One region of the Bariatricus sp. TF06-38A genome, then DNA from elsewhere that is predicted to be linked to it. Evidence: riboswitches for the same ligand, from Rfam matches in the RefSeq annotation. Region 1 holds a riboswitch; the other holds the start of a gene.
The links. Region 1 has a riboswitch for thiamine pyrophosphate ahead of thiW (energy coupling factor transporter S component ThiW). Riboswitches for the same ligand answer to the same signal wherever they lie in the genome.

Region 1 (16,526 bases):
ATGCTGTGAGGGCTGCTCTTATCTTCCACAAAACAGATTTCTCTTACCGGTGGTTCTTCCAATAGTGGAACCTGAATGACAATGCCCTGCTCAATCACTTCCTGTGCAAGCGGTTCCGGAATAAACCCGATTCCCAGATTCTGTCTTACCATCGGCAAAATCTGATCGATGGTTGCTGCTTCGGTATCTGCCGTCATTGCAATTCCATGCTCCAGAAAAAATCTGGTATAAAAATCATAAGTTGACGTGTTTTTCCCAAGGCAGATAAATGGATACTCCACCAGCTTTTTCAAACTTACCGGTTCTTTAAACATATCTTTGTACGCCGCATTCGCAACCAGAATTTCTTTAAATGAAAGAAGCGGAGTTGCCTTTAAAGGTTTTTTCACCTCTGCCGGTGTAGATGCTACCGCAAAATCTGAAAGTCCGTTCCGAACCGTCTGTATCGCCTGTGGTGCTGTATAACTCGAAATGCGAAGTCTGATTTTAGGATACTTTCTTCTAAACTCTCCCAGCACCGGAAGCAGAAGCAAATGCAATGCAATCTCACTTACCCCGATCGTTACGGTTCCCTGTTCCAGCTTCTTTTCATTTTCAAGCTCTAGCTCTGCTGCATGCAGATGATCGTATGCAATTGCAACATGTGAATAAAGCCGTTCTCCCTCCGGTGTAAGCTCTGCTCCCCGGTTAGACCGGATAAATAATCTGCATCCAAGCTGACTTTCCAGATTGTGGATTGCCCTCGTTACATTCGGCTGATTACTCATCAGGATTGTCGCCGCCTGTGAAAAACTTTTATACTTTGCCGCATAATAAAAAATACGGTAATAATCATAGGTAACTTCCATCTTCCTGCTCCTTGTTCCGTATATCTCCGGCATATCCAGTGCCGCCTTTAACTGAACGGAATCGTAACCGGTGTACAGTCAAATTTTTCAAAATAACTGTCGGCCAGATGTTCCTCTTCGCCTTCGATCAGAAGATGCATCTTCTCTCCCATTCTTATCGTCATCAGTCCCACGATCGATTTGGCATCGATCTCGAAACGTCCTGTCACATCCTTTACCGTAATATCTGCATTCATCTTCTGGCAAACATTACAAAAAGTCATCAATTGTCCTGTAGTCATAAAACGTATATTCTTCTGTACCATAATAGGTCAACCACCCTCCGCAAGTCTTTTTTTCCTGATGTCTAGTTTACACAATATCGTACAATTTGAGAAATATCTCTTTGAAATGTCTGATATGTCATTTGAGCATATCAGTTGTTTCTTTATTTTACATACTACATAGCAGTTTGTCAACACTATCGATCATTTAAATTTTTATATTCTCGATACTCTGCCAGTGGCATATATGCCGGACGAATAATCTTATCCACATTGATCAGCTCTTCCAGACGATGTGCACTCCATCCAACGATTCGCGCTGCGGCAAAGATCGGCGTATAAAGCTGCTCCGGAATTCCAAGCATATGGTAAACCAGTCCGCTGTAAAAATCGACATTTGCATTTACCCCTTTATACATCTTTCTTTTTTCGGCAATGATTTCCGGTGCCATATGTTCCACTTTCTCATAAAGTGCGTATTCTTTATCGTATCCTTTTTCATGTGCAAGCTGAGCCACAAATTTCTTGAAAATCTCAGCACGTGGATCAGATACTGAATAAATCGCATGACCCATTCCATAGATCAGACCTTTTTTATCAAACCTCTCCCTTGCAAGCAGACCTTCCAGATAGGCTCTTACCTCATCGTCATCTTCCCAGTCTTTGACCTCTTCTTTCATATCAGCAAACATCTGCGTCACTTTGATGTTCGCACCGCCGTGCTTCGGACCTTTTAACGATGCCATTGCAGCAGAAATTGTAGAATAGGTGTCTGTTCCGGACGAAGTGACAACGTGGGTAGTAAATGTAGAGTTATTTCCACCACCGTGATCCATATGCAGCACAAGTGCCATATCCAGAATCCTTGCTTCCAGCTCCGTATACTGTCGGTCTTCACGAAGCATCATCAGAATATTTTCCGCGGTGGACTTCTGCGGATCCGGTGCATAGATGTACATATCCTGACCCTGACGATAATTGTATGCATGATATCCGTAGACCATCAGCATCGGAAATTCACTGATCAGGTTCAGACACTGTCTGAGAACATTCGGGATTGAAGTATCATCAGCTTTTTCATCGTAAGAATACAGATTCAGAATCGCCCTTGAAATATTGTTCATCATATCATGGCTCGGTGCCTTCATAATAACATCGCGCACAAAATTCGGCGGAAGTGTCCTTCTCTCCGTCAGTGTCTCATGAAACCCATCCAGCTGTACAACCGTCGGAAGTTCACCAAAAAGAAGCAGATATGCAATTTCTTCATATCCAAAATGATCCGCATCCAGGAATCCACGAACCAGATCCTTGATGTTATAGCCTCGATAATACAAATTACCGGCACACGGAACTTCTTCGCCATTTACAATCTTTTTGGCACATACATCGGAAATGTTGGTAAGTCCCGCAAGGACTCCTTTTCCGTTTACATCACGGAGACCTCTTTTTACATCATGCTTTACAAAAAGTTCTTTGTCGATCCCGGTATTCGCTTCACATAATCCGGCAAGTTCCTTGATTTTCGGCGAAATATCAAACAGAATGCTATCCAGATCTTTCGCACTGTTCACTGAATTTGTCATACACCTACTCCTTTCTGTTAAAGACTCTGCAAATACTGCAGAAAGTATGAATGAAGGACGGAAACACGCACTTTTAGCATCGTCCCCCGTCCCTTCTTCTTATTTGTAAACTACTTACTACTTGTTGGAAAATATGGTCTCAATGAATCTGCCACACTGCTGATCGGCATTGTCTGAAGCCATACATGTCCCGGTCCTGTAATAACCGTATTAAATAATCCTTCTCCGCCAAAAACAATATTCTTAAGTCCCGGCACAGTCTGGATATCCATCTGGCATGTTACACTCATCGCTGCCAAATAACCGGAATCAATCACGATCTGCTGCCCCGGTTGTAATTCGTATTCTACCACATGTCCATCGAATTCTGCAAATACAATTCCATTTCCGGATACCTTCTGCAAGATAAATCCTTCTCCGCCAAATAGTCCTGAAGCCACTTTCTTGTGAAAATGAACAGATATATTTACTCCAGGTTCGCCAGCAAGGAATGCTTTTTTCTGAAAAATATATTCTTGCCCCGGTCCGATTTCAAATGCCTTGATCGAACCCGGAAAGCTGGATGCAAATGCGATCAGTCCATTCCCGCCCTGTGCGGTATAGATATTCTGGAACATCGCTTCTCCAGAGAACATTCTTCCAAATGCTTTTCCAAATCCTCCATTTGTCGAAGTCTCCATCTTCATATTCGGAGACATCCATGCCATGGATCCCCGCTCTGTGATCATCCGCTCGCCAGCTTCCAGATGGCAGATCACTACCGGAAGGGTATCACCCTTAATTTCATACCTCATGCTCCATTTCCTCCTTTATAATATTAGTCAGTCTGGCAAATTCTTCCAGATCCAGTGCTTCTCCCCGGACACTGCTTCCTTTTCCGAGTTTCTCTATCGCAGCAGTAATGACTTCCTTCGAAAGATTCAGCTCTCCTGAATTCTTAAGACCATTTGCCAAAGTCTTCCTCCTCTGATTAAAGGATGCCCGTATAAGGCGGAACATCAGCTTTTCATCCATAACCTCTACCGGAGGCTTCTGATGTCTTGTCAGGCGGATTACTGCTGAGCCGACTGCCGGACGCGGCATGAAACAGTTCGGGGGTACATTTGCAACAATATACGGCTCTGCATAATACTGTACAGCAAGTGAAAGTGCACCATAATCCTTTGTTCCCGGTCCTACCTGCATACGGTCAGCCACTTCTTTCTGTACCATAACCGTAATACTCTCAAGCGGCACATGGCTTTCAAATAAGCCCATGATGATCGGTGTCGTTATATAATATGGAAGATTCGCAACCACCTTGATCGGCCGTCCTCCGTTCTTCTCCTTTGCAAGTGCTGCAATATCCACCTTCAGGATATCTTCATTGATGATCGATACGTTGTCATATTCTTTCAGCGTGTCTTCAAGAATTGGAATCAGCGCACGGTCTATCTCAACTGCAGTTACTTCTCTTGCCGCACAGGCAAGGTACTGTGTCATCGTCCCGATTCCAGGGCCGATCTCCAACACGTAATCATCCTTTGTGATCTCGGCTGCACGAATGATCTTATCCAGCACATGCTCATCGATCAGAAAGTTCTGTCCAAATTTTTTCTGAAAATTAAAATTATATTTTTGCAGAATCTCAATGGTATTCTGCGGATTTCCAAGTGTAGGTGTTTTCATCTGTTATTCTCCTGATTATTCATTGCCTGCGTCTTAGATGCCGTACAGATCTCTCGCATTTTTCTCTGTCACAGCGATCACTTCTTCCGGACTCATCTCTTTTAACTCTGCAATTTTCTCAGCCACATACCGGATATAAGAAGACTGATTCCGTTTGCCACGGTACGGCTCCGGTGCCATATACGGGCAGTCTGTCTCCAGCACGATCTTCTCGATCGGGATCGCAGCTGCGACATCTTTTAATTTCTTTGCATTCTTAAATGTGACGACTCCACCGATTCCAATATAGAATCCCATCTTCACATATTCTTCAGCCATTTCACGTGAATAGGAATAGCAGTGAATAACTCCGTCAAGCCCCTGTGCATAATTTTTCATGATATACATGGTATCTGCGGCAGCTTCCCTGCTGTGGATAATTACTGGTTTCTTTACTTCTCCCGCGAGCTCCAGCTGGCGGATAAACCACTTCTGCTGTACCTCATGCGGTTCATTATCCCAATAATAATCCAGACCGATCTCTCCGACTGCAACCACTTTTTTGTTACAGCAGAGTTCTTTCATGTGCTGGATCTTATCTTCGTTAAGTTCTCCAACCTCATCCGGATGCACACCGATTGCAGCATAAACATGTGGATACTTTCCGGCAAGTGCCAAAACCTTCTCACAGGATTCATAAGTCGCACTTACATCCACGATTGTTCCGACTCCAAGATCCGGCATAGATTTTAAAAGCTCATCCCGGTCCCCGTCAAACTGTTCATCATCATAATGTGCATGTGTATCAAATATCATTTCCTTCGTCTCGCTTTCTTTTTACTGACTGCTCTAAGATGTTCTAAGTATACCACACATTCTTAGCCGCTGAATAGTCACTTTTTTTACTTGCTTATCCGGTTTCTTCTATGTATACTATAGATAGTGCAAATAGATCACATCTGCAAATGTATGGGGAATATATTTCTGAAGATTCTGATCAGATATTATAGGAGGATTTTAAAATGAAAGTATTTGACACTGTAAACAATGTCGAGCTGGAAGCCGACACAAAGAAACTTGTAGACATTATGGTAGACGGACGCCAGGTTGATGTATACCTGAAAGAAAAAAAGTCTGATGAAGACGGATACATGAGCTGGGATGTAGAGCATTGGTCAGCAATCGACAAAAAGCGTTTCATCCGCTGCTACTCTCTGGAAGGTCGTGTCCTCAGCGAGTCTACTGGTCACAACATCTATGACCTTTACAATGAATTCAAACCGGAAGATGCTTTAAAGGTAGAGCTCAGCTAATCTCTGCTGTATTCTACATAAGACGGTAATGAAATTCCGGACGGGCAGAATTTTCTGTCCGTCTTTTATTGTACAAAAATGTACTCTGATTCTGCACAATGTCTTTTCTGAGATACTTTTTCATTTCCTCTTGTCAAATCCGGCATACCGCGCTATAATTCTATTTGTACAAGTTCATATGTACCAGGGAGCTGGAGATTGCCGGCTGAGAGGGGATTTATTTATCCCGACCTGTAACCTGATTTGGATAATGCCAACGGAGGGAATGTATACCATGTATTTGATAGAGATGCCTCCGCATCTTTTATTTTTCACATGACATATCAGGAACACGAAGATGATGTGTTCAGTGATTACGGACAGCAGGAACTCCACTCAGGTGTGGAGTTCCTTTTTTGTGTATACAATGAGACAGGAAGTTCATTTTGAAAGGAGAACTCTACTATGAAACAAAATAATACAACAAAGAAACTCGCACTTGCCGGTGTTCTCACCGCGCTTGCAATCGTCGGAAGCTTTATCAGTGTACCGGTTGCCGGAAGCAAATGCGCTCCGGTACAGCATATGGTCAACATTCTTGCCGCCGTAACACTTGGTCCTGCATGGGGCGTCGGCATTGCATTCTGTGCAAGTTTACTCCGCAATCTGCTCGGCCTCGGAAGCCTTATGGCTTTCCCTGGAAGCATGGTCGGTGCTTTATGCTGTGGTCTTGTCTACAAAAAATGCCACATCTTAAGTCTTACCTGCCTTGCCGAAGCGATCGGAACCGGATTCCTTGGCGCACTTGCCGCTTATCCGGTTGCTTTGTATCTGATGGGAATTGCGCCGGCAGGACTTTTCGTTTATGTCGTTCCATTCCTTATTTCCACTGTCGCAGGAAGCATCCTTGCTTTCATCCTGATCACAGTTCTGGAAAAAGGCGGCGTTATGTCACAGATCAAAGAAGCATAATCATCATTCATTCTTACAGCACTCTGCTGTAAATGAAACCGCGTTACACCGGGGACACCACCTTGTATCGCGTAATAAAAGGCAGAGATTTTCAAATAAAATCCTGTTCATTGCCGGAAATTTTCCGACAAAGGCGTTAGCAATTCTATCATTCCGAACTGGAAGTGTACCCATCAGGCTGTGTCTGGTTTTTTTCGTGTACGCTGTCCGTGTTTTGCTGACGCCAGGCAGACTTTTACTTAAATTCTGCCGTTACTTTGTGAGATTCACACAAAAAGAATTGGAGGCAAAACAACATGAGAAATTACACAACCCAGATGGACGCTGCCAGAAAAGGAATTCTGACTCCGGAAATCGAAACCGTAGCAAAAAAGGAACATATGCCTGTTGAAAAGCTGATGCAGCTTGTCGCAGAAGGCAAGGTTGCCATCTGTGCCAACAAGAACCATACCTGCCTTGACCCGGAAGGTGTCGGAAGTATGCTCCGTACCAAGATCAATGTCAACTTAGGCGTTTCCCGCGACTGCAAAGATTATGATATTGAAATGCAGAAAGTTATGAGTGCCGTTAATCTCGGTGCAGAAGCAATTATGGATCTTTCCAGCCACGGTAATACCCAGCCATTCCGTCAGAAGCTGACACACGAGTGCCCGGCTATGATCGGAACTGTACCGGTCTATGACAGTGTCATTCATTATCAGAGAGATCTGGCAACTCTTACTGCACAGGATTTTATTGATGTTGTCCGTCTTCACGCAGAAGATGGCGTTGACTTTGTCACTCTTCACTGTGGAATCACAAGAAAAACCATCGAACAGATCAAAAAGCATAAACGTAAAATGAACATCGTAAGCCGTGGCGGAAGTCTTGTCTTTGCATGGATGTGCATGACCGGAGAAGAGAACCCATTCTATGAGCATTACGATGAAATCCTCGACATCTGCGAAGAATATGATGTTACCATTTCCCTTGGTGATGCCTGTCGTCCGGGATGTCTTGCTGACGCTACTGATGTGTGCCAGATTGAAGAACTCGTCCGCCTCGGAGAACTGACCAAGCGTGCATGGGATCACAATGTACAGGTTATGGTAGAAGGTCCTGGACATGTGCCGCTGGATCAGGTTGCTGCGAACATGAAAGTACAGCAGAGCATCTGCATGGGTGCACCGTTCTATGTACTTGGACCTCTGGTAACAGATATCGCTCCCGGATATGATCATATCACAGCCGCAATTGGTGGAGCAGTTGCAGCTATGAGCGGAGCCGCATTCCTGTGCTATGTCACACCGGCTGAACACCTTGCACTTCCAAACGTAGATGACACCAAGCAGGGAATCATTGCTTCCAAGATTGCTGCCCATGCAGCTGACATTGCAAAAGGAATCCCGCATGCGCGTGATATTGATGACAAGATGGCGGATGCCCGCCGCGTTCTCGACTGGGAAGCGCAGTATGCATGCGCCCTGGATCCGGAAACAGCAAAAGCCATCCGTGACAGCCGCAAACCGGAAGATGACCACAGCGATACCTGCAGTATGTGCGGAAAATTCTGCGCGGTCAGAAGTATGAATAAAGCACTCGCCGGGGAATATATTGATATTCTGTAAACTTAGAATTTTCCCGTGTAGAGTAGAAAATTCTATCACACTTTTGGTGTAAATGAGAAGAGAACTGTATTTTTCAGTTCTTTTCTTTTTGCCTAATTTTTGCTCTGTTTGTTCTATAAAATATAGCACTTTGACAATGGTAAATTTTTCAGTTTGATGTATAATAATTACACAGAAAAAAAGGATATAGCTGGAGGGATTTTTATGAAAAATAAAGTAATGTGGAAAGATGTAGCACTGATCGTTTTAACGATTCTTTTAATTTTTTCTATGTGTAGAATACATACGCTACACCAGTCAAATAAGAAACTCTATTCGCAGACTCTGGAGTTAAATAATCAGCTTGCTACACTCAAGGAAAAGAATGCCGGACTGGAATCAAAACTGAGCAGTGAAGAAAGTATTACAGATTCCGTAAAGACTTCTGATAAAACGACTCACGACACTTCCGATAACACACAGTAATCCCAAAAGAGGAAACAACTACATTATCTGTGGTCGTTTCCTCTTTTTCTGTTACATCACAGCAATCTCTGTGATATATTGATCTCTTATTTTTTTAATCAGGCAGATATTCCCAATCTGCCTCACGACTTGTCCGCTCCGTTTTAATTAACAGATCTCTGCTCCTGCCGGCATCTTCTTCTCCGGTGTCATCAGCGCAAGATTTCCATCTGCATCTTCTGCGCAAAGCAGCATACCTTCGGAAAGAACGCCGGCAAGCTTAGCCGGTTTCAGGTTCACAAGAACCATAACCTTCTTGCCTACCATCTCTTCCGGTGTGTAGTGTGCTTTGATTCCGGATACGATCTGTTTTACCTGGCTTCCGATCTTAACCTGTGAGCAGAGCAGTTTTTTAGATTTCTTCACTGCCTCGCAGGAAATGATCTCACCTACCTGGAACTGCATTTTTTCAAAGTCCTCGAAAGTGATCTCCGGTTTTGCTTCGATGTCGATTCCTTCTTCTTCCTCTTCTTTCTCTTCTTTAACTGGTGGATGAAGTTCTGCTACTTTTTTCATAACTTCTTCCAGATCGAGTCTCTGGAACAGGATTTCCGGTTTGTCAGTTACATTTCCGCCACCAAGCTGTGCAAGAATCTTTTCTGATGTTTCCGGCATGAAGGATTCCAGAAGTTTTGCACCTTCGGAAATACTCTGGATCAGATTCCAGAGTACTGTCTCCAGACGGTCCTTCTTACTTTCATCCTTAGCAAGTGCCCAAGGCATTGTCTCATCAATATATTTGTTGCAGCGTTTAAACAGATTGAAGATCTCTGTGATCGCATCTGCTACACGCAGTTCTTCCATTTTTGCTTCTACGAGCTTCGGTGTATTTTCTGTTACAGCTTTCAGATCTGCATCTACTTCTTCTGTAACACCTTTATTTGTCACAGTTCCACCAAAGTATTTATTTGTCATAGAAATAGTACGGTTTACAAGGTTTCCAAGTGTATTGGCAAGATCTGAGTTCAGTCTCTCTACCATTAATTCCCACGAAATTACACCATCGTTTTCAAACGTCATTTCATGCAGCACGAAGTAACGTACTGCATCGACTCCGAAGAAATCTACCAGCTCATCTGCGTAAAGAACATTTCCTTTGGATTTACTCATTTTTCCATCGCCCTGAAGCAGCCACGGATGTCCGAATACCTGTTTTGGAAGCGGAAGTCCAAGTGCCATCAGGAAGATCGGCCAGTAAATTGTATGGAAACGGATGATATCCTTTCCGATCAGATGAAGGTCTGCCGGCCAGTTCTTGTTGAACAGTTCTTCACTTTCACCGTCACAGTGATATCCGATACCGGTGATATAGTTGGTAAGAGCATCAAGCCATACATAAACAACATGCTTCGGATCAAAGTCTACCGGGATTCCCCATTTGAAGGAAGTTCTGGATACACACAGATCCTGAAGGCCCGGAAGAAGGAAGTTGTTCATCATCTCATTCTTACGTGCTACCGGCTGGATAAATTCCGGATGTGTATTGATATGCTCGATCAGTTTATCTGCATATTTGCTCATTTTGAAGAAGTATGCTTCTTCTTTTGCCGGCTGAACCGGGCGTCCGCAGTCCGGACATTTTCCATCTACAAGCTGGGATTCTGTGAAGAAGGATTCGCATGGAGTACAGTACATTCCTTCGTAGTGTCCTTTGTAAATATCTCCCTGGTCATACAGTTTCTTGAATATCTTCTGTACTTCTTTCTCATGATAATCATCCGTTGTACGGATAAATTTGTCATAAGAAGTGTTCATCAGATCCCAGATTCTCTTAATCTCCCCGGATACGTTATCTACAAATTCCTTTGGTGTAACGCCTGCTTCTTCTGCTTTTAATTCGATCTTCTGTCCATGCTCATCAGTTCCTGTCTGGAAAAATACATCATATCCCTGACTTCTCTTATAACGTGCAATTGCATCTGCCAGCACGATCTCGTATGTGTTACCGATATGTGGCTTGCCTGATGTATAGGCAATTGCAGTTGTAATATAATATTTTGGTTTGTCTGCCATGGTTCTTTATCTCCTTTTTCTTTTAATTATTAAGTAAAAGAATGTGCCTTGGCACATTCTGGTGCCTGCGCGGTCGCTTGCGACATCTTCCTTGTGCGCCGCAGTGCGCATCCTCGCGGAGCGTTTTTTATATATTAGAAAAGAGCATTTTCTAATATATAAAAAAACCGCCTTCTATAAAATATAGAAGACGGGATTATTACCGTGTTACCACTTCTCTTCATCCTTCCCTCACAGGAAGAATCTCACCGGGTACAGTCTGCTGCTTTTGGCAGTCCATATCTGCACTCGCCGCTGTAACGGGCGGAACCCATCGCACGCTTGCACAGGAAACTGATTCGTTGCTTCCTTATGTTCACCTACGCTGCTCAGAAGCCATCTTCAATCCTTCTCCAGTCATCCCTCTCAGCCTCTGCGGGACTTCTCTGTAAACATTCAAAAGACCTACTCTCTTCATCATCGCTTTTCTCATATCAAAAAAATCGTATCACAGATATCAGAAACTTGTCAAGGCGTATTTGACACCAGATAGCCTTTTTCCTTCAATACCTGCTCGATCAGATCCAGTGTCTCTTCCGAATCCGCTTCAACTGTGTGATAGTGATAGTTGGAGGTGATATTCTTAAGCGGACTGGACTTTCCACTGTGGATCCCTTCCATGAATTCTTTTACATTTCTCCGCGATGCCACATCAAGAGGTGCTTCCATATGTCCATAAATCCGGTGATTGATCATTACATTTACCACCTTGCCACCCAGATCTACGATCGAACAAAGCTCATCCTCCATCTGTTCATCCGTATGACTGACTTTGAACACTCTCGTTACCGAATGCGGCGCATTCAGAATATATCCCCGGTTGGTCGAAATGATATCATATCCGGCTGCACGGATCAGCGCAATGTCCTGTACAATGACCTGACGACTTACATCATATACCTTCGCCAGTTCTTTCCCCGGTACCGGAACCTCACTGCTCTTTATTTTGCTGACAATCTCTTCTCTTCGTCTGGAACCTGTCATCCCGATATAACTCTCCTTTTTCTGCAATTCTGCCCTGTATCTGATTCCTTACCTTTCTGTCATCCGGCGTCTTCCCTTTTGCGGAAGCGCTTCTGCATTTTCAGGCTAAGACCATCTTAAACCGCATGCAGATTCTTCAGTGAAATATCAAGAACAGGAGCAGAATGGGTAAGCGCCCCACTTGATATATAGTCTACTCCAAGAGAGGTCAGACGGTCAATATTTTCTTTTGTCACATTTCCGGAACACTCTGTCTCGGCACGTCCGGCAATGATCCTGATTGCCTCCTTCATATCCTCCGGTGTCATATTATCCAGCATAATGATATCTGCTCCGGCATCGGCAGCCTCTCGCACCATATCCAGATTCTCTACCTCCACTTCGATCTTGCGTACAAACGGTGCGTATTCCTTTGCCATCTGTACCGCTTTTGTCACGCTTCCTGCCGCTCCGATATGATTGTCTTTTAAAAGAACTCCGTCGGAAAGATTATATCTGTGGTTATATCCGCCACCGACACGAACCGCATATTTTTCAAAGATACGCATATTCGGTGTGGTCTTCCGGGTATCCAGAAGCTTCGTTTTTGTTCCTTCCAGAAGTTTTGCAACCGAATGGGTATAGGTTGCGATACCACTCATTCTCTGCAGATAATTCAGTGCGACTCTTTCGCCGGAAAGCAGCGCACGGATATCTCCAGTAACAACACCCATCAGCTCACCTTTCTTCACTTCATCGCCGTCTTTGCAATAAAAATCAATCTTCACATTTTCATCCAGGATCTCAAATACTCTGCGAAATACATCCAGTCCGGCAACGACTCCGTCCTGTTTGCAGATCAGCTGCACCTCACCGGTCACTGCTTCTTTCATCACCGCATTGGTGGTTACATCCTCACTGGAAATATCTTCCTGCAATGCTTCTTTGATCAGATGGTCTACATTTAATGTCATTGTAATCTTATTCATTTCTTTTCCTCACTCTATAACAACGTATTCTCTCACTAACTGTTTTCAACTATGGCAAATTACACATTTTCGCGAGTGCGCAATTTTGCTGAAATCTTCTTCAGATTTTCCAGTTCAGTAAAAACTGCTAGACTGCCTCTTTACAGAACACTGCCGGCTTCACTGCATTTTCCACTCCTGATATCTTATGTGCCGCACGTTTTGCAAACACCAGACTCTCAAGCAGAGAATTACTTGCCAGACGGTTTGCCCCATGGACGCCATTGCAGCTGGTCTCTCCAACCGCATACAGATGCTCCATCGAAGTTCTGCTGTCACTGTCTACCCAGATGCCTCCCATGAAATAGTGTTGTGCCGGAACAACCGGAATCCACTCTTTTGTCACGTCATAGCCTTCTTCCCGGCACCGCTCACAGATATTTGGGAAATGCTCCAGGATCGTATTCTTATCAATATTTTCCATGGAAAGCCATACATGATCCGTTCCATCTTTTTCCATCTGCTCACGGATTGCTTTTGTCACCACATCTCTCGGAAGAAGCTCATTTACAAAACGTTCTCCGTCTTTATTATAAAGAACTGCGCCTTCTCCACGGACAGATTCTGAAATCAGAAATCTTCGCCCCGGTTTTGAAGAATACAAAGTTGTCGGGTGGATCTGGACATAATCCAGATGCTCCAGACGGATTCCATGCTTCCTAGAAATATCAAGCGCATCCCCGGTCAGATGTGGGAAGTTCGTAGAATGCTGATATCTTCCTCCGATTCCACCGCTTGCAAAAATCGTATCCTGTGCATAGATCTTCATCTCTTCGCCGTCTGCCGTCTTCGCTAAAATACCTGCACATTTTCCATTTTTAACAATTATGTCTGTCATAGTTGTATATTCGTGTATTTGTACATTTTTTCGTTTCTTTACTTGCGTAAGTAATTTACTTGTGATCTCTTTTCCTGTAATGTCTTCATGGAAAAGGATTCGCGGTCTGGAATGTGCACCTTCTCTTGTAAATGCAAGATTTCCGTCTTTTTTAGCGAAATCCACACCATATTCAATCAGATCATGAATAATTTCCTGCGAGCTGCGGATCATAATATCCACGGATTCTTTCCTGTTCTCGTAATGACCTGCGCGCATTGTATCTTCAAAATACCCCTCATAATCTTCATCATCACGAAGTACACAGATTCCGCCCTGTGCAAGAAATGAATCACTGCTTTCCAGATCTGACTTGGTAATCATAACAATCTGTTTATCCTCCGGAAGATTCAGTGCAGAAAATGCACCACCAACTCCGGTTCCTACGATCACTACATCTGTCTTAATCTCCAACTTTATCCCTCCAACTCCGGTTCTCTTAGCCGGTCACCTGTTGTTTCTTATTTCTGATTTTCCGGTTCTTTTATTTTGCAGCAAGCTCCAGCATTTTCTCTAACGGTTTTTTGGAATTTTCCCGAAGCTTTGCATCTACGTGAACCTCATTTTCACCAGTCTGCAAAACATGCAATACCTTCTCCAGCGTATTCTTTTTCATATTCGGACATACCGGTAGCTTGTCCGGATAATAGAATGTCTTCTCCGGGTTCTGTTCCTTCAACTTGTAACCCACACCCTCTTCTGTACAGACAATAAATTCCTGACAATCACTTGCCGTTACATACTGGATGATTCCTGATGTGCTTCCCACGTAATCTGCCATCGCAAGAAGTTCTGCACGGCATTCTCCGTGTGCGACGATCTGCGCCCCCGGATGTCTCCTTTTCACCTCGGCTACATCCTCCGGTTCCATCCGTTCATGAGTCGGACAGAATCCATTGTTGTAAACAAAATTTTTTTCCGGTACATGATCGGCTACAAAGTGTGCCAGATTCCGATCCGGAATAAAGAAAATATTCTTGTTCGGAAGTTCTTTTACGATCTTCACTGCATTTGCAGATGTCACACAGACATCCGAGTATTCTTTCAGTGCTGCCGTTGAATTGATATAGCAGACAACAGCAAGATCATTATATTCTTTCCGCATCTTCCGGATCGTCTCCACATCTGCCATATGTGCCATCGGACAGTCTGCTGTCATATCCGGCATCAGAACCGTTTTCTCCGGATTCAGGATCTTCGCACTCTCCCCCATAAAAGAAACGCCACAAAATACGATTGTCTTTTCTTTGAGCTTCGTTGCTACCTTGCTCAGGTAAAAAGAATCCCCTATATAATCTGCTATTTCCTGCACCTTCGGCCGCACATAATAATGTGCCAGAATGACAGCATTCTTCTCTTTTTTAAGCTTCTGTATCTCTTCCACCGTTGTCATAACGTGATCCTCCCTTACTGACTCTTTTCTCATCTCTGATCTTTTTTCAGCATAGTGCACATTATAGCACCACACTTTACATCTGACAAGACACTTGTTTTATTTCTGTAAAGTTTCGTTTGAGATACATATTTCCAGAATCAAAATCATATACATAGAAACAACATCATTTCTTCTGGAGTTTTATGTTTCATTTAATTCTTAAACACCGGAAAAAAATTTTTCTGATCCTTCCCTGTTGTCTGCTGGTCATTCTGATTTCTTTTCTGTCTGGCAATGCATTTTGGAGCTCCCTGCATGCAGAATCCTCCGACCGGCAATTCCGTACTTTCACACGTAGTCTCTTCCAGACAGAAGTATCCGCAAATACCATCAGCCTTCACTATACCTTGCGTTCTCCTTCTGACTATGGCATCGCGGACATCCCGGCTACATACGGCAGTCTTTCTTCTGATCCCGTTGCTGCAAAGGCTTCTGTCAGAAATGTTCTCTCTTCTCTGCAGGAATTTGATCCCGACACTCTTTCTTCGGAAAATGCACTAACCTTTAAAATCCTGGATACCTATCTTAAAAATGCATCCACAGGGACAGATTATCTGCTTTATCAGGAGCCTCTCGGCCCCGTATCCGGTATCCATACGCAGCTGCCTGTTCTGCTCTCGGAATACAGCTTTTACGACACACAGGATGTAGAAACCTATCTGGCTCTCTTAAAAGAAACGCCTTCCTATTTTGATTCTGTCATCCGGTTTGAGCAGAAAAAAGCTGCTTCCGGTCTTTTTATGCCGGATTACCAGGCTGATTCTGTTCTGGACACCTGCCAGTCTTTTATCGATATGGGTAAAGAGAATTATCTGGTCAGTACATTTAATGAGCGGATCGCGTCACTGGATCTTTTACCTGAAAACAAAAAAGATTCTTTTCAGAAAGAAAATATGAAACTTGTAACAGAAGAGATTTATCCAGCTTATCAAAATCTGATCACCGCTATCAAATCGCTGAAAGGAAAAGGAATGAATGAACAGGGACTTAGCCATTTCCCTTATGGAAAAAAATACTATGAATATCTGGTGCGTCAGACTACCGGCTGCAATGAGTCCATTTCTCGTCTGCGACTGATGACCAGGGCACAGATACTGGAAGATCTAAGTGCCATGCAGAAGATTCTCTTCCCTGCTGACGCAGCACTTACCCAGGCATCTGTTTTGGAGCAGACATCTCCTGATTCCATGCTGGACGATCTCAGGTCCAAAATCACAGATACATTCCCGGAAATTCCTGATGTTGATTTCCAAGTCAAATATGTTCCGGAATCCATGCAGGATTATCTAAGTCCAGCTTTCTATATGATCCCTGCCATTGACAATCTAACGGAAAATGTCATCTATATTAACAACGGGCAGACCGCCTCAGGGCTGAATCTCTACACAACCCTTGCTCACGAAGGCTATCCCGGACATCTGTACCAGACCGTCTATTTTTCTGCTTCTGAGC
Region 2 (16,526 bases), on a different contig from region 1:
AGATAAAAAGGAAGAGACTACAAAAAAAGAAGAAACCAAGAAAGACGACAAAGAGACAAAGAAACTGGAAGGAACTCTGAAGGTTGTTACAACAGGTGATGCTTATCAGCCATTGTTTGATAAGTTTACAGAAGAAGTAGGACCGAAGGTAGAATTTATTTCCATGTCTTCTGGAGAAGTATTGTCAAAGCTCAAAGCAGAAGGTGGAACACCGGCAGCTGATCTGTGGTTCGGGGGCGGAATCGATGCATTTATGGATGCAAAAGATAATAACCTTCTTGAAAAGGTAGATTTTGATGCAGCAGATGATCTTGCACCGGAATATAAGGACAGTGATAATTACTGGTTCTCTAAAGGTGTTACAGTTGTAGGATTTATTGTTAACAATGATATCTTAAAAGAGAAAGGACTTGAAGCTCCAAAGTCCTGGGATGATCTTACAAAAGAAGAATATCAGGGTGAAGTTCTGATGTCTAATCCGGCTATTTCAGGAACAAACTACGCAGTAGTAAATGCACTTCTTCAGACAAAGGGAGAAGAAGAAGGCTGGAAATACTTTGAAGATCTGAATAAGAATGTAGATTATTACTCAAAACGTGGTTCTGATCCGAGCACTAAGACTGCAGCCGGTGAAGTTGGAATCGGTATTACTTATATTGATGGAACTTTAGATGAACTGAAAGAACAGGCAGATGTTGAAGTTGTATATCCGACAGATGGAATGCCATATGTTCCGGAAGGTGTTGCAGCATTTGCAAATGCAGAAAACACAGAAGCAGCAAAAGCATTTATCAAATGGTTCTTCTCAGATGATGAAAATATGAAGATGCTTGCAGAAATCGATCATAAAAATACTTGTTTATTAGTAAAACCAAGTATAGAAGGACTTGAACTCGATTTTGACCAGAGCAAACTGATGAAAGAAGATCTTTCACTTTTTGGAGCAGAAAGAACTACAATTCTTGATAAGTGGAATACTTTGATGGGAGATAAAGGTGAAGAATAGAAAACCTAGAGAAAAACGGGCATCATTTTATGATGCCCATTTTTATAATATTTTAGATTATTTTATATTAGCGGTAATGGTGGCGGGAGTTCTGCTTTTTATTTTATATCCGCTACTTTGTATGATAAGGCAGAGCTTTATTGGAGAAAATGGATTCTCAACAGAGGTATATAAAAGTATTTTCAGCAACAATCTGCTGCTTGTAAAAAACAGTGTATTTGTAGGTGTGTTATCGGCATTTTTCTCTACAATTTCCGGACTTTTTGTGGCAATCTGCGTATGGACAGCAGGAAAAAAACTGGGGAAATTTCTGGAATGTATTTTGCTGATCAGTATGGTTTCACCGCCTTTTATAGCTTCACTTGCTTATATCCAGCTATTCGGAAGAAATGGCCTGATCACAAAAGGAATTCTTGGGCTTTCCGTCAATCCATACGGATGGGTCGGTGTTGTCGTTATGCAGACGTTATTTTTTTCATCGCTGAATGCACTGATGATCATCGGAATGCTGCAAAAAACGGATATGTCGCTTGTAAGAGCCTCCTCTGATCTGGGAGCTCCGTCGGGATATACCTTGTGGAGAATCATTGTTCCTTTGCTAAGGCCGGTTTTACTCAGTTGTTTTTTACTTTCCTTTATTCGATCGATTGCGGATTTTGGTACGCCGGTGGTAATCGGAGGACGTTTTGAAACGGTTTCTACAGAGATTTATATGCAGGTGATCGGATATTCCAGACTGGATAAGAGTGCGGCACTTAATGTACTGCTTCTGATCCCGACGATTCTTGTTTTTATCCTGTACCGCTATCTAATGCAGAAAAATGAAAAAGTCATCAGCGGAAACAGTAATAAGACGGTAGAAGCGGGAGATACATTCCGGGTTCGTGGGCTGTCAGCAGTGATTGTATGGCTGGGCGCAGGTATCTTTTTTGTAATGATGGCGCTTGAATACGGATCCATTTTTCTAAACAGTTTCAGTAGAAATTTACGTGGGAAAATCACATTTACAACGATGTATCTGGACGCACTTCTGGAACGGAATATGGATACATTTATCCGAAGTGTGGAATATGCGCTTATTGTAGCAATAGTCGGCAGTCTGATCGGTATTTTACTTTCGTATTATATTGAAAGACGAAAGATAAAATTTGGCGGAGTACTGGACTTTATTATTACACTTCCGTATATGCTTCCAGGAAGTTGTTTTGGAATCGGATATATTCTGGCATTTAATCATGAACCGTTAAAACTTACCGGAACAGCGGTCATTGTTATCTTGAATATGATCTATAAACAGATGTCAATCACAACGAAGGCTTCGGCATCCTCCCTTTTGCAGATCAGTACAGAGCTTGATGCAGCAGCGCGGGATCTTGGAGCGAATAAATTTCTGGTAATGAAAGATGTCATTCTTCCGAATGTAAAGCAGGCATTTGCAACGGGATTTATCAATAATTTTACAAGTGCGATGGTTACAGCAGGAGCAGTTATTTTCCTGGTGACACCGGGACAGAAGATTGCAGTATTTACATTATTTGATTGCATTAACACAGGTCGGTATGGAGAAGCATCTATGATTGCGACATTTATTATTGTGATCACAATTTCAGTAAATGTGCTGTTTTCGATAATTGTTGCATGGAAAGGGAAAAAGAAACGTGTATTTAGAACTGAAAAACATAAGTAAAAGTTTTGGTGAAAAAGAAGTAGTAAAAGATTTATCACTCTCCCTTCCAAAGGGAGAACTGTTGTGTCTTCTGGGAGCATCCGGCTGTGGAAAAACGACAACACTCAAAATGATAAGTGGATTTTTAAAAACAGATAAAGGGCAGATCCTGGTTGATGGCCAGGATATCACCACACTGGCTCCGGAGAAGCGTCCGGTATCGACTGTTTTTCAGTCTTATGCATTATTTCCACATATGAGTGTTCTGGAAAATGTGATCTATGGTCTGAAGTTCCGTGGCATCCGAAAAAAAGAAGCCAGAGAAATGGGTATGGAATATCTGAAAATCGTAGATATGGAAGAATATGCCGGGGCATCGATCGGGGAAATTTCCGGAGGACAGCAGCAGAGAGTAGCACTGGTCAGATCTCTGATCACAAAACCGAAGGTGCTTCTTCTGGATGAACCTCTTAGTAATCTGGATGCGAAACTCCGGGTAAAAATGAGAGAAGAAATCCGTGAAATCCAGAAGAAATATGAAATTACAATGGTTTTTGTAACGCATGACCAGGAAGAGGCAATGGTACTTGGAGATCAGATCGCTATTATGGATCAGGGAAAGTTGGTTCAGATTGGAAAGCCGGAAGAGGTGTATCTGCATCCACAGAATGATTTTGCAAGAGATTTCCTTGGAATATCCAACCGTTTTACTGATATCCATGGAAATACAATATGCTGCAGACCGGAGGAACTGGAATTTGCAGCAGAAGGTTCTGTGAAAGGAATTGTAAGACAGGAAGAATTTCTTGGGTTTTACAGACAGTATTATGTTGAAACAATGAATCATGAACATATTATTGTACGGACAGACAGAAATATAAAAGTAGAAGAAGGCAAAGAAGTGCAACTTCGGGTGAAATAAAAAAGACACTGTGCAAGGTGACAATATCAGTTTGATATGCTACCCTGCATAGTGCCTTTTTTATTTTGAGGAATGACCGGTCAGACGTGCATCATCCCTGACATCACACAACCTCCTGCAGCACCGGCATTTTTCAGTTCGTGCAGTTGTGTTTCATCAATTTTGATTCCGCCAATGCCATAAACCGGAATCTGCACAGCTTGGCATACATTCTGCAGAAATGGAAGTCCCCGTGGCGGGAGCCCTTTCTTGCAGTCGGTAACATAAATATGTCCTGCTGTGAGATAGGAAGTTCCCAGCTTTTCCGCTTCGACTGCTTCAGAAACAGAATGGATGGAAGTTCCAACTGTATGAAAATCGGAAACCACTTTCGGATTTTCAAGCAAAAGTGGAAGTGGTAAATGTAGCCTGTCGCAGCCGAGTTCTCTCGCAACGGCTGGATAAAAATGCGGAATAAACGGAACTTTAAACTGTTCACAGATTTCCTTCACCTGCCGGGCAAGAGAAAAATATTCCTCTTCCGGCAGATCTTTTTCACGCAGGATCAGAGCTTTCGGATGCAGCTTGCAGACACGGGTGATCTGTTCTGTAAAAGGACGGGAACAGAGATGGCGGTTTGTTACGGCAATAAGATCTCTATACATAGATATAATCACTCATAACCGGCTGCATATTGTTGGAAAGAAGTGCCTGATAAACCTCATCTACGGAACGTCCGTCAGAAATCTCGAACTGGTCATCTCCCTTATCCTCAATATCATCCACATGGCTTCCGATTCCGGTGCTGACTCCGGCAGAAATCTTGGTTGCAGCAATCTGTGTCAGATTGTCTCTTACACGAGCACATTCTCTGGTAGATACCGTAATGCTTGCAAATGGCATGAACAGACGGTAAGCACAGACTACCTGGAGAAGCTGTGGCTCATGGACATCCATCGGATTGATCCGGTCATTGTTGATGATCGGGCACAGCCTCGGACAGGAGAACGCGATCTCAGCATGCGGGTATTTTCTCTGGAGAAGATAAGCATGGTATCCGGTTGCAAAAGCATCTTTTCTGAAATCATCCAGGCCAAGCAGGGCACCAAAGCCGACACCACGCATTCCGCCCATCAGTGCACGTTCCTGTGCATTTACACGATAAGGGAAGATCCTCTTATGCCCGGCAAGATGCAGGGTTTCGTATTTGTCGGAATTGTAAGTTTCCTGAAAAACGGTTACATAGTCTGCACCGCATTCGTGGAGATATGCATACTCATCTGAGTTAACCGGATAAATTTCCAGTCCGATAACTTTAAAATATTTGCGCGCGATCTTGCAGGCATTTCCGATATATTCCACCGTGGATTTGCTGCGGCTTTCACCGGTCAGGATCAGGATCTCCTGAAGACCTGTTTTGGCGATGGCTGCCATTTCTTTTTCAATTTCTTCCTCATTTAACTGTGCACGGTTGATCTTGTTGTGGCAGTTGAAACCACAGTAAATACAATAGTTTTCGCAGTAGTTTGCAATGTAGATCGGAGTAAACATGTAGACGCTGTTTCCGAAATGTTTTCGTGTCTCTTCCTGGGCAGCCTGTGCAATTTCCTCCAGAAGCGGAAGAGCAGCAGGAGAAAGAAGAGCAGCAAAATCTTCCGGTGTACGGATGTCGTGTGCAATAGCACGCTTTACATCTGCTTCCGTATATTTGTCATAATCATAAGCATTCATGGCGCTCACTACCTGATCCATCACGTCAGAACCAATGTCCTCCATATCCGGAAGATAGGTCATATGATCGATCCGGTTCTTTTTCTGGTCCTCCAGAATTTCCTCACTTAAAATACTTTCGTTGATATGTGAATTTTCCATTTTGACTGCCTCCTAATTCTCTAAGAATCCTGTCAGAGGTGAGGATGCGCTTGCGCCTCTTTCGATGGTGCGTCCCAGTCCGGAAAGATAAGCACTGCGTCCGGCTTCAATGGCTTTTTTGAAAGCTTCTGCCATGGCAGGAACATTTCCTGCAGTTGCGATAGCAGTATTTGCCATGACAGCGGAAGCACCCATTTCCATGGCTTCACAAGCCTGGGAAGGGCGACCGATTCCGGCATCAACGATGATCGGCAGATCGATCTCATCAATCAGGATCTGGATGAAATCCTTTGTGCTGAGCCCTTTGTTGGAACCGATTGGAGAGCCGAGCGGCATAATGCAGGCAGCTCCGGCATCAGCAAGTGCTCTTGCAGCATTCAGATCCGGGTACATATACGGCATGACAACAAAGCCTTCTTTTGCAAGGATTTCTGTTGCTTTGATGGTTTCGTAGTTGTCCGGAAGCAGGTATTTGGAATCATGAACGACTTCGATCTTTACAAAGTCGCCGCATCCGACTTCACGGGAAAGTCTGGCGATACGGACTGCCTCCTCAGCATTACGTGCACCGGATGTATTTGGAAGCAGGGTTACATTGTCCGGAATATAGTCCAGGATATTTGCAAGACCGCCTTCATTTGCGCGACGCAGGGCAAGTGTGATGATCTGAGCTTCTGCTTTTTCGATACAGGCTTTTACAAGATCCAGAGAAAATTTACCGGATCCGAGAATAAAACGGGAAGTGAATTCATGACCTCCCAGGATAAATTTATCTTCATTTGTACTCATAATAAAGTTCCTTCTTTCTTATATTTTTAAATTTCTTCTTCACCGAGGATCAGCCGCGTGATCATGTTGGCTTCATGTGCGGCACAGATGGCAACACGCGGCGCCATCAGTCCATGACCGTAAGTTGGTGCTGTTACGCCATCACCACACAGATAAAAGTTTTTCATGATCCGTTTTGTGATAATGGTATTGCTGCTTCCATAGCCAGCCATTCCGGTTGCGGATACGAGTTTTTTCTCTGGGAAATGTTCCAGAATTCCATTGACCAGCATTGCTTTGGCTTCAGGATTATCAAACGCTTCGCAGACAATTGTGGCATCTGCAAATAATTCCTGCAGATTATCGTCCGTAACTTTTACACAGTCTGTGCGGATATCCAGATACGGATTGATCTTCAGAAGCAGGGATTTCAGGGCATCGGTCTTGTACATTCCGATATGCTCCATGAAATATTGCTGGCGGTTCAGATTGGTAATGTCAACTACGTCAAAATCAATCAGGTGAAGATGACCGACACCAATCCGTGCAAGCGCATAAGCAACATTAGAGCCAAGACCGCCAAGCCCTGCGATCGCTACATTTCCTGCCGAGAGAAGCTTCTGCGTCTCCGGTGAATGTCGCTCGTCAAGGGCGGTGTAGATTTCTTCTTTTGTAAGTGTATGATACATGATTTCTTAGCCTCCTCCTACAAAACTTACAACCTCCAGACGGTCCCCGTCTTTGAGCATGGTGTCAGAATAGCTGTATTTTGGTAAAATATCACCATTCATTTCAACGGCGATCCGTTTGATCTGATAATTGTTTTGTTCCAGATAATCCGCAACACTGAGCGGTCCGGTCAGAGTAACTTCTTTACCATTAACTGTAATCATGGGAAAACCTCCTTTCAAAACGGAAAAGTTCTTAAAAATGAAAAAAGAGTACACAAAGAATTACACCCGTGGTGGTGTACCCCTTCATGAACTCTCGCCCAATCTCAACTTTACCTTATTCATTTTCGTGTAAACCCTGGTTGAATGTGGAATTTCATGATGTTGGGGTCAAAAGGTATTTTGACCCCTTTGATACCAGATTGCTACGTGCTTTGCACTCTCGCAATCCTCAAAAACATTCGTAATCCGCTCATTTTTCTTTGAAAAATGGCTACTTACTCATGTTTTTGGCGGGTCAAGAGGTCAAAAATCCTCTTGCAAGCAAGCTTGCATCAGCTTTCTGACCTTTTGACCCTGGTATCATTTCATATTATTATAAGAAATCCTGTTTCTCAAATATCATCAGAGTATGCTGATGGTATTTGACGCCGTATATCAAAAAAAGAGAGATACCAATGTATCTCCCGTTATCATCAAAATATACGTTCCTACGTTGGCATTATCCAAATCAGGTATATGGGTCGAAGTTCTGAACTTCCTCTCAGCCTGTCAAACAAGCTCCCCGTTTCATTTACAAAATTCAGTATAGTTCGGTTGAGAAAAAATGTCAATATCAATATAAAAATATATCCGGTCATATTCTGGAGTCTCATATTCTGGAGTCAGATGCAGGTATCACGGACAAATTGTATATTACAGGAATGCTTTCGCGAAGCGGTCATATGTTTTTGTAACGCGGAGTATGGAAAAATGCACAAAAAAACAGAGCATACTCTAAAAAATCATGTGAACGTGCCGAAAATGCCGAAAATCCATTGACAAACGCCCTTTAAAGGGGTAAAACACCACTATGGCAATTTGATAAAAGCTTATCAAATTAAAATACTATATAAAACAATTTTTACTGGAAGAGAGAAAGAGAGGGATAAGTATGAATACATTAGTTATTGTACTGATCGCAGCCGTTTTACTTTGCTGTGCATATGTATTCTACGGACGCTGGCTTGCTAACAAATGGGGAATCGATCCAAAGGCAGAGACACCAGCAAAGAAATTCGCAGATGGAAAGGATTACGTTCCGACAGACGGCTGGACAGTATTCAGTCATCAGTTTTCGTCAATCGCAGGTGCAGGTCCTGTTACCGGCGCCATTCAGGCAGCTGTATTTGGATGGCTTCCTGTTTTACTGTGGGTACTGATCGGAGGCATTTTCTTCGGTGCGGTAACAGATTTCGGAGCTTTATATGCGAGTGTAAAAAATGACGGAAAGTCTATGGGACTTCTGATCGAGAAATACATTGGTAAATTCGGTAGAAAATTATTCTTGTTGTTCTGTTGGCTGTTCACACTTCTTGTTATCGCAGCATTTGCAGATATGGTTGCAGGTACATTCAATGCGTATACAGAAGTCGACGGAGCTTTAAAACTTGCAGATGCAGCAAAGACAAACGGAGCTGCAGGAACTATTTCCCTTTTATTCATTGCATTTGCAATGGTATTTGGTCTGGTGCAGAAAAAATTCCAGTTCCGCGGATGGAAAGAAACAGTTCTTGGCCTTGTACTTACAGTAGCAGCGCTTGCTCTTGGTATGCTTGCACCGATCACAGCAGGTAAAGATACTTGGACTTATATCACATTTGTATATATCTTCTTTGCAGCAGTACTTCCGATGTGGCTTTTAAAACAGCCTCGTGATGCAATGACGACTTATATGTTCATCGGAATGATCGCCGGAGCAGCACTTGGACTTTTAGTTGCACATCCGACAATGAACCTTCCTGTATTTACAGGATTCCACAACGACACATTAGGAGATATGTTCCCAATCCTGTTCGTTACGGTAGCTTGTGGTGCCGTTTCCGGATTCCACAGCCTGGTTTCATCCGGTACTTCCTCAAAGACAGTATCCAATGAAAAAGATATGCTGAAGGTTGGATATGGAGCCATGGTTCTGGAAAGTCTTCTTGCAGTCCTCGCACTTTGTGTAGCTGGTGCAGCTGCAGCAGCAGACGGAACACCGGCAGCAGGAACACCATTCCAGGTATTCTCAAGCGGTGTTGCAGGATTCTTTGAAATGTTCGGAGTTCCGGTTTATGTAGCACAGTGCTTCATGACCATGTGCGTATCTGCACTTGCACTCACCAGTCTGGATGCAGTAGCACGTATCGGACGTATGAGTTTCCAGGAACTCTTCAGTGTAGATGATATGGAACATGCAGAAGGATGGAGAAAATTCCTTTGCAATACCTACTTCTCAACAATCCTTACACTTGTATGTGCCTATGTTCTGACACGAATTGGATATGCAAATATCTGGCCATTGTTCGGATCAGCCAACCAGCTGCTTTCCGCTCTGGTACTTGTAACACTTTGCGTATTCCTGAAAGTGACAGGAAGAAGCAACAAAATGCTTTTCCCACCGCTTATTATCATGCTTTGCGTAACAGGAACCGCACTGGTAGAAAGAACAATCGGTCTTGTAAAAGCTTACCAGGCCGGCTCAGCAGTATTCCTTGTAGAAGGACTTCAGCTGATCATCGCAGTTCTGCTGATGGCACTCGGACTTGTTATTGTGATCAATTCTCTGAAGGCTTACTTTGGAGCTAAGAAAGAGTCTGAAGCGTAGGATTTATAAAATATGACGAAAAGGGATGGCTTGTCAAAATGATGGGCTGTCTCTTTTTTTGATTGACTTTTTTTAAAATCTGCCCTAAAATACTTAGGAAACGAAGTATTTAATGCAAAAAATGATAAAGTAAAATATCATAAGTGCAAGGGAGGTTATCATGCAGACAGGAAAGAAGATCAATCAGATTTCCAACCGTCTCCGTAGACGGTCCAGGGCAATCCAGGAAACAATCGGGATCAGCGGTGCACAGGGGAATATTTTAAATTATATTTTAGTAGAATCTCAGAACAGATCTGTCTATCAGAAGGATATTGAACAGGAATTCGGACTTCGTCCTTCCACGGCAACAGAGACACTGAAATCTTTGGAGAAAAATGGACTGATAAAAAGAGAGACTGATCCAAATGATGGAAGATATAAGAAAATCGTATTTACTGAAAAAGCAGAGCAGATAGAAGCTGTGCTTAAGAGTGAGATCGAAGAGTCGGAAACGATTTTGCTGCAGGGAGTGACAAAAGAAGAACGGCAGGAATTTCTGCGGATCGCAGAGAAAATGTTGCAGAATCTGGATACTTTTCCTGCGAATACGGTAAAGAAAAACGCAGGCAGAAAAAAACAACACGGAGGACGGACAGATGAATGAAAATGAACTGATGGGAAGTATGAAGGTGTCAAAAGCCGTTGCGAAGATGGCAATACCAAGCGTGATCAGCAGTCTGGTCACGGTTGTCTACAATATGGCAGACACCTTTTTTGTTGGACAGACTGGGGATCCACTGCAGGTAGCAGCGGTCAGTCTGACCAATCCGATATTTATTTTACTGATGGCATTTGCAAATATGTTTGGTATGGGTGGAAGTGCCGTTGCATCTATGGCGATGGGAGAAAAAAATGAGAAACGGGTAAAGAATACATCGGCATTTGTAACCTATGCATCACTGATCGTCGGGATTTTATTTGCTTTGATCCTGATTTTCTTTGTGAAACCGATCCTTTACACATTTGGTGCGAACAGTCAGACTTATGAGATGGCAAAAGGTTATACATTTCACGTTTCCTATGGTGCACCATTTATCATCTGGTCAGCAGCGTCAAGCTTTATCGTTCGTGCGGAAGGTGCAAGCAGTGAGGCGATGATCGGAAGTATGATCGGTACAGTTGCCAACATTGTTCTGGATCCGGTATTTATCAGCGGACTTGGAATGGGGGCGGCAGGGGCTGCGATTGCGACAACGATCGGCAATATTCTGGCAAGCATTTATTATCTCTGGTATTTCATGAAAAAGAGTAAAAGCTTTTCCGTCAGTCCGAAGTATTTCAAATGCGGAGAGCAGGTTTTATCAAGGGTATGTTCGATCGGTTTTCCGACCGCAATTTTTTCAGCACTGATGAGTGTATCAACGATCGTGCTGAATCAGATTCTGGTCAAGTACGGAAATGCACCGGTGGCGGCGATTGGAATTGTATTCAAGGCAAATATGTTTATTACCTTCCTTCAAATGGGACTTGCAAACGGCGTGCAGCCGCTGATGGGTTACAATTTTGGGGCAGGCAATCAGAAACGTTTTATGGAAGTGGACTGTTTTACGAAAAAATGCTGTCTGGTCGTTGGAATCCTGGCGACGGCATTATTTTTCTTTTTTCGAGAACCAATTATCCACCTGTTCATTAACGATAAAGACGTTATATATTATGGCGTGAAAATGCTGGCTGCATATATGGTTTCCGGACCGTTTATCGGAATCCTTTTTGTAAATATGAACTGCATGCAGTCTACTGGAGATGCACTTCCTGCAACGATTCTGTCGGTGCTCCGACAGGGACTTCTGCTGATTCCCTTACTGTATCTGTTGAATGCAGTGTTCGGATTAAACGGAGTCATTTACGGACAGGCACTTACGGATTGCGTGGCGATTGTACTGTCCATGTATATCTGGGGAAGAAAGAAGAGAAAATTAAAGAGTGAATAAGTGAGAGAAAATCAGGTGTCGGGGGTGATGCCTGTTTTTTTCTTGCTTATAAATATAACGTGCAAAGTGGAAAGAATCATTGCGGACACGCATATAATAGTCAGGTACAGGAAATAATTCATCTGAATAAATGTAAGAAAGAGAGGCTGTTTATGGAAGAGCGAGATGATCTGGAACAGATGGCATTTATACAGAAGTGGAATGACGGAAAGGCAGAACGGGAGAAAAAGCGAGAGCAGATGTGGAACGGGATTCTGGAGAAGGCTGGGATAAAGAAAGAAGAAAAGTAAAAAGGAAAATGATTTTTTAGAAAAAATGAAAAGAACTCAAATAGGAACTCAAAATTTAAGTTTCTGTTTGAGTTCTTTATTTGAGTTCCTTTAAGAAACTAAAAAAATATGCTATTATCTTAAAAGTAGAGAGAAGGAAGTAAAATTACAGCAGAAAATTTTTGAAGAACTAAAAAATCAAAGGGGAAGATTAGCGATGGTAAAAATAGATTTAATCACCGGTTTCTTAGGCTCCGGCAAGACAACGTTTATAAAAAAATATGCAAAATATCTTCTGGATAAAGGAATGAACATTGGCATCCTTGAGAATGATTTTGGTGCGGTAAATGTAGATATGCTTCTTTTGCGGGACCTGATGGGAGATAACTGTGAGCTTGAAATGATTTCCGGTGGGTGCGACAAAGAGACGCACAGGCGGCGTTTCCGGACGAAGTTGATCGCAATGGGAATGTGTGGATATGACAGAGTAATTGTTGAGCCATCCGGGATTTATGATGTAGACGAATTTTTTGACGTTCTTCACGATGAACCACTGGATAAGTGGTATGAGATTGGCAATGTGATTACGATCGTTGACGCAAAACTGGAGCCGGAATTGTCAGAAGAAGCAGACTATCTGCTTGCGTCCGAGGCTGCAAATGCAGGAAGCATCATCCTCAGCAGGGCAGAAGAAGCAACAAAAGAACAGATTGAAAATACAATTGAACATTTGAACAGAGCGCTTGAACAGGTTCAGTGCAAGCGAAGGCTGGATCGGGAAATCATGAGAAAAGATGGAGCAGAGCTTTCGAAAGAGGATTTTGATAAGATCTTAAAGAGCGGTTATGTTGCAGAAAATTATCGGAAGATGGAGCTGGATGAGAAAAAAGGTTTTGATTCGTTGTATTTTATGGAATTGAAAATTTCTGCAGATGAATTGAAGACGCAGGTTGCGAAGATGATGCAGGATCCAGAATGTGGCGGTATTTTCCGGGTGAAGGGATTCGTGAAAGATGATGCAGGAAGCTGGATGCAGCTGAATGCAACCGGTCATGAGATCAGTATGAAGCCGATCGGAGACGGGCAGGAGGTTGTGATCGTGATTGGGGAGCAGTTGAAGGAAGATTGTATACGGAAGTATCTGGAGAATTAGAAAGTGTAAAAGAGCGCATCAAAAGCGATGTGATCCGGTCAGTATGCTGAAAATAGTTTTGTTTGTGTAATACAGCTGTTATTGTATCCATAAGCAACAGGACGCATGAAAAAACGAAAGTTTTTTCATGCGTCCTGTTAATTTATTGTTTTTGGTAAATGATATGTTTTATACGACCGCCATCCATAATGATGGTATCATTTTCAGCTTTTACATACATTACAAGATTTGCATCCATTCGGAAGATAATACTTCCTGATGCTGATTGGTAAAGTGTTGTTTTCCCATGACGACGCATATGGATTTCGCAGGTATTTTCAACTTTCACTAATTTCATGAAGGAATCGGTTTCATCGTTGTAATAGGTTCCTTCCTGGAAAAGTGCCGGATCTGCAGGCTTGGCAGGGGTCAATGTAAGTACACGACCAGGAAGCCGATAAAGGATTCCGTTATCTGTGAAGTAGATCTTTTCATCCAATGAACCAATGCGATAACCGCCATCCTCTTCTTTTACCAGTTCTGTGCGGCACCATTCTCTTTGCATATAGAAAGTACCGTTTTGCTCTGTAATATCAACAAACATTGGATCATCCGGAAGTGCTGTCAGGAATACACCGCTGCGAGCAGGTGCATTTTCATGTTCCGGCACGGCTGGTTCGGTACAATCCGGTAATCCGAGTACGATGCAGGTGGCTTTATCGGCAAGCTTAGACATTGCGTAAGTTGTGGTGTTACTGATCAGTACAAGCTCCAGTTCTTTTTCCGGAATGCAAATAATTTCACCACGGTATGCAGCATCTGCACCGCCATGACCGAATACATCCAGACCATGAAGCTTATGGGTGATCAGTCCGCCGCAGTATTCAGCCGTTTTGCCATTGCTGAGAAGGACAGGTTTCTTCATAAGCTCGATAATTTCAGGATCGATCACATTTGGATGAATGTACTCATCTAATACTTTGCAGAGATCGGAAGCACAGGTATTTACAGAGGTTGGTCCGTAAAGTGCATAGTTCAGTGGATTGTAGTAGAATGTATCATCACCTTCGTCCTGGTAAGAGTAAGTAAGATCCGGAACAATCTGTGTAAAGCTTTCACGGACAAAAGAATGTGTCATTCCGAGTGGAGTGAAAATACGTTCTTTTACAAATTGTGGGAAGCTCATTTGCGACAGCTTTTCAACGATAAGTGCCAATAAGTGGAAACCGGTGTTACTGTATAAATACTGTGACTGCGGTTCAAAGTTCAGCGATTTCTGAAGAGATATCGTTGTATTGATATCATCCATGTCAATCTGATCGTTGATCTTGATACCGCGTAAAAATAAGAGTTCCCATTGGTCGCGAAGTCCGCTGACATTATTCATCATCTGGCGGATCGTAATCGGTGTTTCAATGTTGATATATTCATCTAAATATTTTCTGATGTTGTCATCTAAATCAAGTTTTCCTTCTTTCCAGAGAAGAAGAATAGACATAACAGTAAATTCTTTGGAAATCGATGCGACATGGAAAATACTTTCTTTATGGATTTTTAATTTATTTTCAAGATTTCCATATCCAAAACATTTTTCGTAAAGAGTTTTACCGTGCTGGCGAATCAATACCTGAGCGCCAGGGCAAAGACCGCGATCCCACATACGGAAAAGCTGATCTAATTGTTCTGTCATATTTGAATTCATAACAAAAATACTCCTTCTGATAAACTATTTTTTTAGAATTTTTTCGAATGCATAAAGCCAGTTTTTACCTGCAATGAGAGAAATCCGTTCATCTGAATAATTATGTTTCTTCATATTCTGCAAGAAATCCGGAATGTCCGCATGACCGCCGGACAGAATATCGAAAGGAAATTCCGGCATCAGGGATAAGTCTTGTGCGGAACTGTTCTTTAAGAAGAGATCGCAAAAGTCAAATCCGAAACCGACATGCTGTTCTCCCATTACCTGGATCATGTGATCCAGGTGTGCAAGCATTTGCCGGCGGTCAGCTGTGCTGCCGGCATCTGCGTTAATGATACTGCAGGCATTCAGTCCCACAACACCGCCACGTTTGGCGATTTCTTTTAAATGCTCATCCTTCAGATTCCTGTTATTATGAGCAACTGCCCGTGCATTAGAATGCGATGCGATCAGTGGGCAGGAGGTAATGGATAAGACATCATCCACGCCCTCGTCACTTAAATGACTGAGATCAATGATCATGTTTAAGGATTCGGCTTCTTTTACAAGCATTTGGCCAAAGTCGGTCAGACCGCCTTTTTTTGCATTTCCGGTAAAATCACAGCCGTCAGCTGCCATATTTCTGCGGCTCCAGGTAAGTCCCAGTCCTCTTACGCCTGCGGCGTAGAATGCGTGTAACATGAGGCAGGAAGATACCGGTTCTGCTCCTTCAAAGGAGAGAAGGATACCGACCTTTTTTTCCAGAGCAGCTTTTACAAAGTCATCGGCACATGTACAAAGCATAAGAAGTTCCGGACTTTCGCTGATCTCACAGTGGAGAGCTGCAATCTGTTCCAGAGCGATGGAAACACTTCCGTAAGGCAGGTACTGGCTGTCTACAAAGAGTGAGGCAACGATTCCGGTAACATTTCCTTTTTTGAATGCAGGATAGTACAATCTTTCGATGACCTTGTGCTCACCATTTTTGCGGCGTACAGCGACATCGCTTAGCAGGTCAAAATGTCCATCAATAATATATTTCATAATCGTGTTTTCCTTAATAAATTAATTGTGAAAAATAAACAATTATAGTCGCTTCTTCATCTGATGTATTCAAGTAGTTATGTAAACAATTTTTAGGGATATAGAAACTGTCGCCCTCGTAGATTATATAAGTGCTGTTATCGATGCGGAGTTCTAATTCCCCTTTGAGGAGCAGGAGACTTTCGTCGTAATTACCATGTGAAATCATTTGCTCAGTTACCCAGGTGTTCGGTTTTAATCTCACGATGAGTCCGGTCATTTGTGCTTCTTGTGCGTTCGGAAGTTTAGAAGGTGTAAAAATAGAGTAGGAAACATCAATTTCCGGGATTTTCATTGGAATTCGGTTCTCTTTTCTCACCAAATAAGATTCCTTTGATTTCTTTCCTTCTTCAGGTGACTTGGCAGAGAGTTCGGAGTCACCCATGATCAACCATACTTCTGAACAATCTAAGCAGACTGCAATTTTTCTAAGTGCCACGAGTGAAGGAGATTTTAAATCTCTTTCAATTTGTGATATATGACCTATTGTGTATCCGGTAGCTTCAGCTACCTCTTTGAGCGTGAGCCCTCTTTTTTTTCGCATTTCGCGAATTCGGCTTCCATACATGATCCCGCTCCTCCTTTCGCAATTTAAGTATAAAAACTAGCGGTTTTTGATTGCTTTTTCAATGCGGGCAAGAGCTTCCTGAAGTTGA

Region 2: linked by a shared signal. The riboswitch ahead of thiS (sulfur carrier protein ThiS) and the one ahead of thiW (energy coupling factor transporter S component ThiW) in region 1 are both predicted to bind thiamine pyrophosphate.

What each region holds. Positions count from the first base shown of each region.
Region 1 is NZ_JAQFCE010000008.1:8,220-24,745, reverse strand. Features, by position in the region: gene PG418_RS08245 (LysR family transcriptional regulator) at 1-848, opposite strand, end outside; gene PG418_RS08240 (HPr family phosphocarrier protein) at 896-1,153, opposite strand; gene PG418_RS08235 (citrate/2-methylcitrate synthase) at 1,309-2,697, opposite strand; gene PG418_RS08230 (TIGR00266 family protein) at 2,808-3,491, opposite strand; gene rsmA (16S rRNA (adenine(1518)-N(6)/adenine(1519)-N(6))-dimethyltransferase RsmA) at 3,481-4,365, opposite strand; gene PG418_RS08220 (TatD family hydrolase) at 4,399-5,160, opposite strand; gene PG418_RS08215 (hypothetical protein) at 5,367-5,657, shown strand; TPP riboswitch at 5,832-5,939, shown strand; gene thiW (energy coupling factor transporter S component ThiW) at 6,102-6,608, shown strand; gene thiC (phosphomethylpyrimidine synthase ThiC) at 6,905-8,215, shown strand; gene PG418_RS08200 (hypothetical protein) at 8,420-8,680, shown strand; gene metG (methionine--tRNA ligase) at 8,828-10,732, opposite strand; gene PG418_RS08190 (transcription repressor NadR) at 11,240-11,755, opposite strand; gene nadC (carboxylating nicotinate-nucleotide diphosphorylase) at 11,872-12,723, opposite strand; gene PG418_RS08180 (L-aspartate oxidase) at 12,851-14,053, opposite strand; gene nadA (quinolinate synthase NadA) at 14,124-15,032, opposite strand; gene PG418_RS08170 (DUF885 domain-containing protein) at 15,218-16,526, shown strand, end outside.
Region 2 is NZ_JAQFCE010000023.1:20,723-37,248, forward strand. Features, by position in the region: gene PG418_RS14825 (ABC transporter substrate-binding protein) at 1-1,006, shown strand, start outside; gene PG418_RS14830 (ABC transporter permease) at 996-2,693, shown strand; gene PG418_RS14835 (ABC transporter ATP-binding protein) at 2,665-3,594, shown strand; gene PG418_RS14840 (thiamine phosphate synthase) at 3,675-4,238, opposite strand; gene thiH (2-iminoacetate synthase ThiH) at 4,231-5,445, opposite strand; gene PG418_RS14850 (thiazole synthase) at 5,458-6,234, opposite strand; gene thiF (sulfur carrier protein ThiS adenylyltransferase ThiF) at 6,261-6,902, opposite strand; gene thiS (sulfur carrier protein ThiS) at 6,909-7,106, opposite strand; TPP riboswitch at 7,575-7,679, opposite strand; gene PG418_RS14865 (carbon starvation CstA family protein) at 8,038-9,732, shown strand; gene PG418_RS14870 (MarR family winged helix-turn-helix transcriptional regulator) at 9,893-10,378, shown strand; gene PG418_RS14875 (MATE family efflux transporter) at 10,371-11,705, shown strand; gene PG418_RS14880 (hypothetical protein) at 11,858-11,995, shown strand; gene PG418_RS14885 (GTP-binding protein) at 12,192-13,127, shown strand; gene PG418_RS14890 (serine hydrolase domain-containing protein) at 13,270-14,808, opposite strand; gene PG418_RS14895 (dipeptidase) at 14,833-15,831, opposite strand; gene PG418_RS14900 (helix-turn-helix domain-containing protein) at 15,845-16,438, opposite strand; gene PG418_RS14905 (MalY/PatB family protein) at 16,475-16,526, opposite strand, start outside.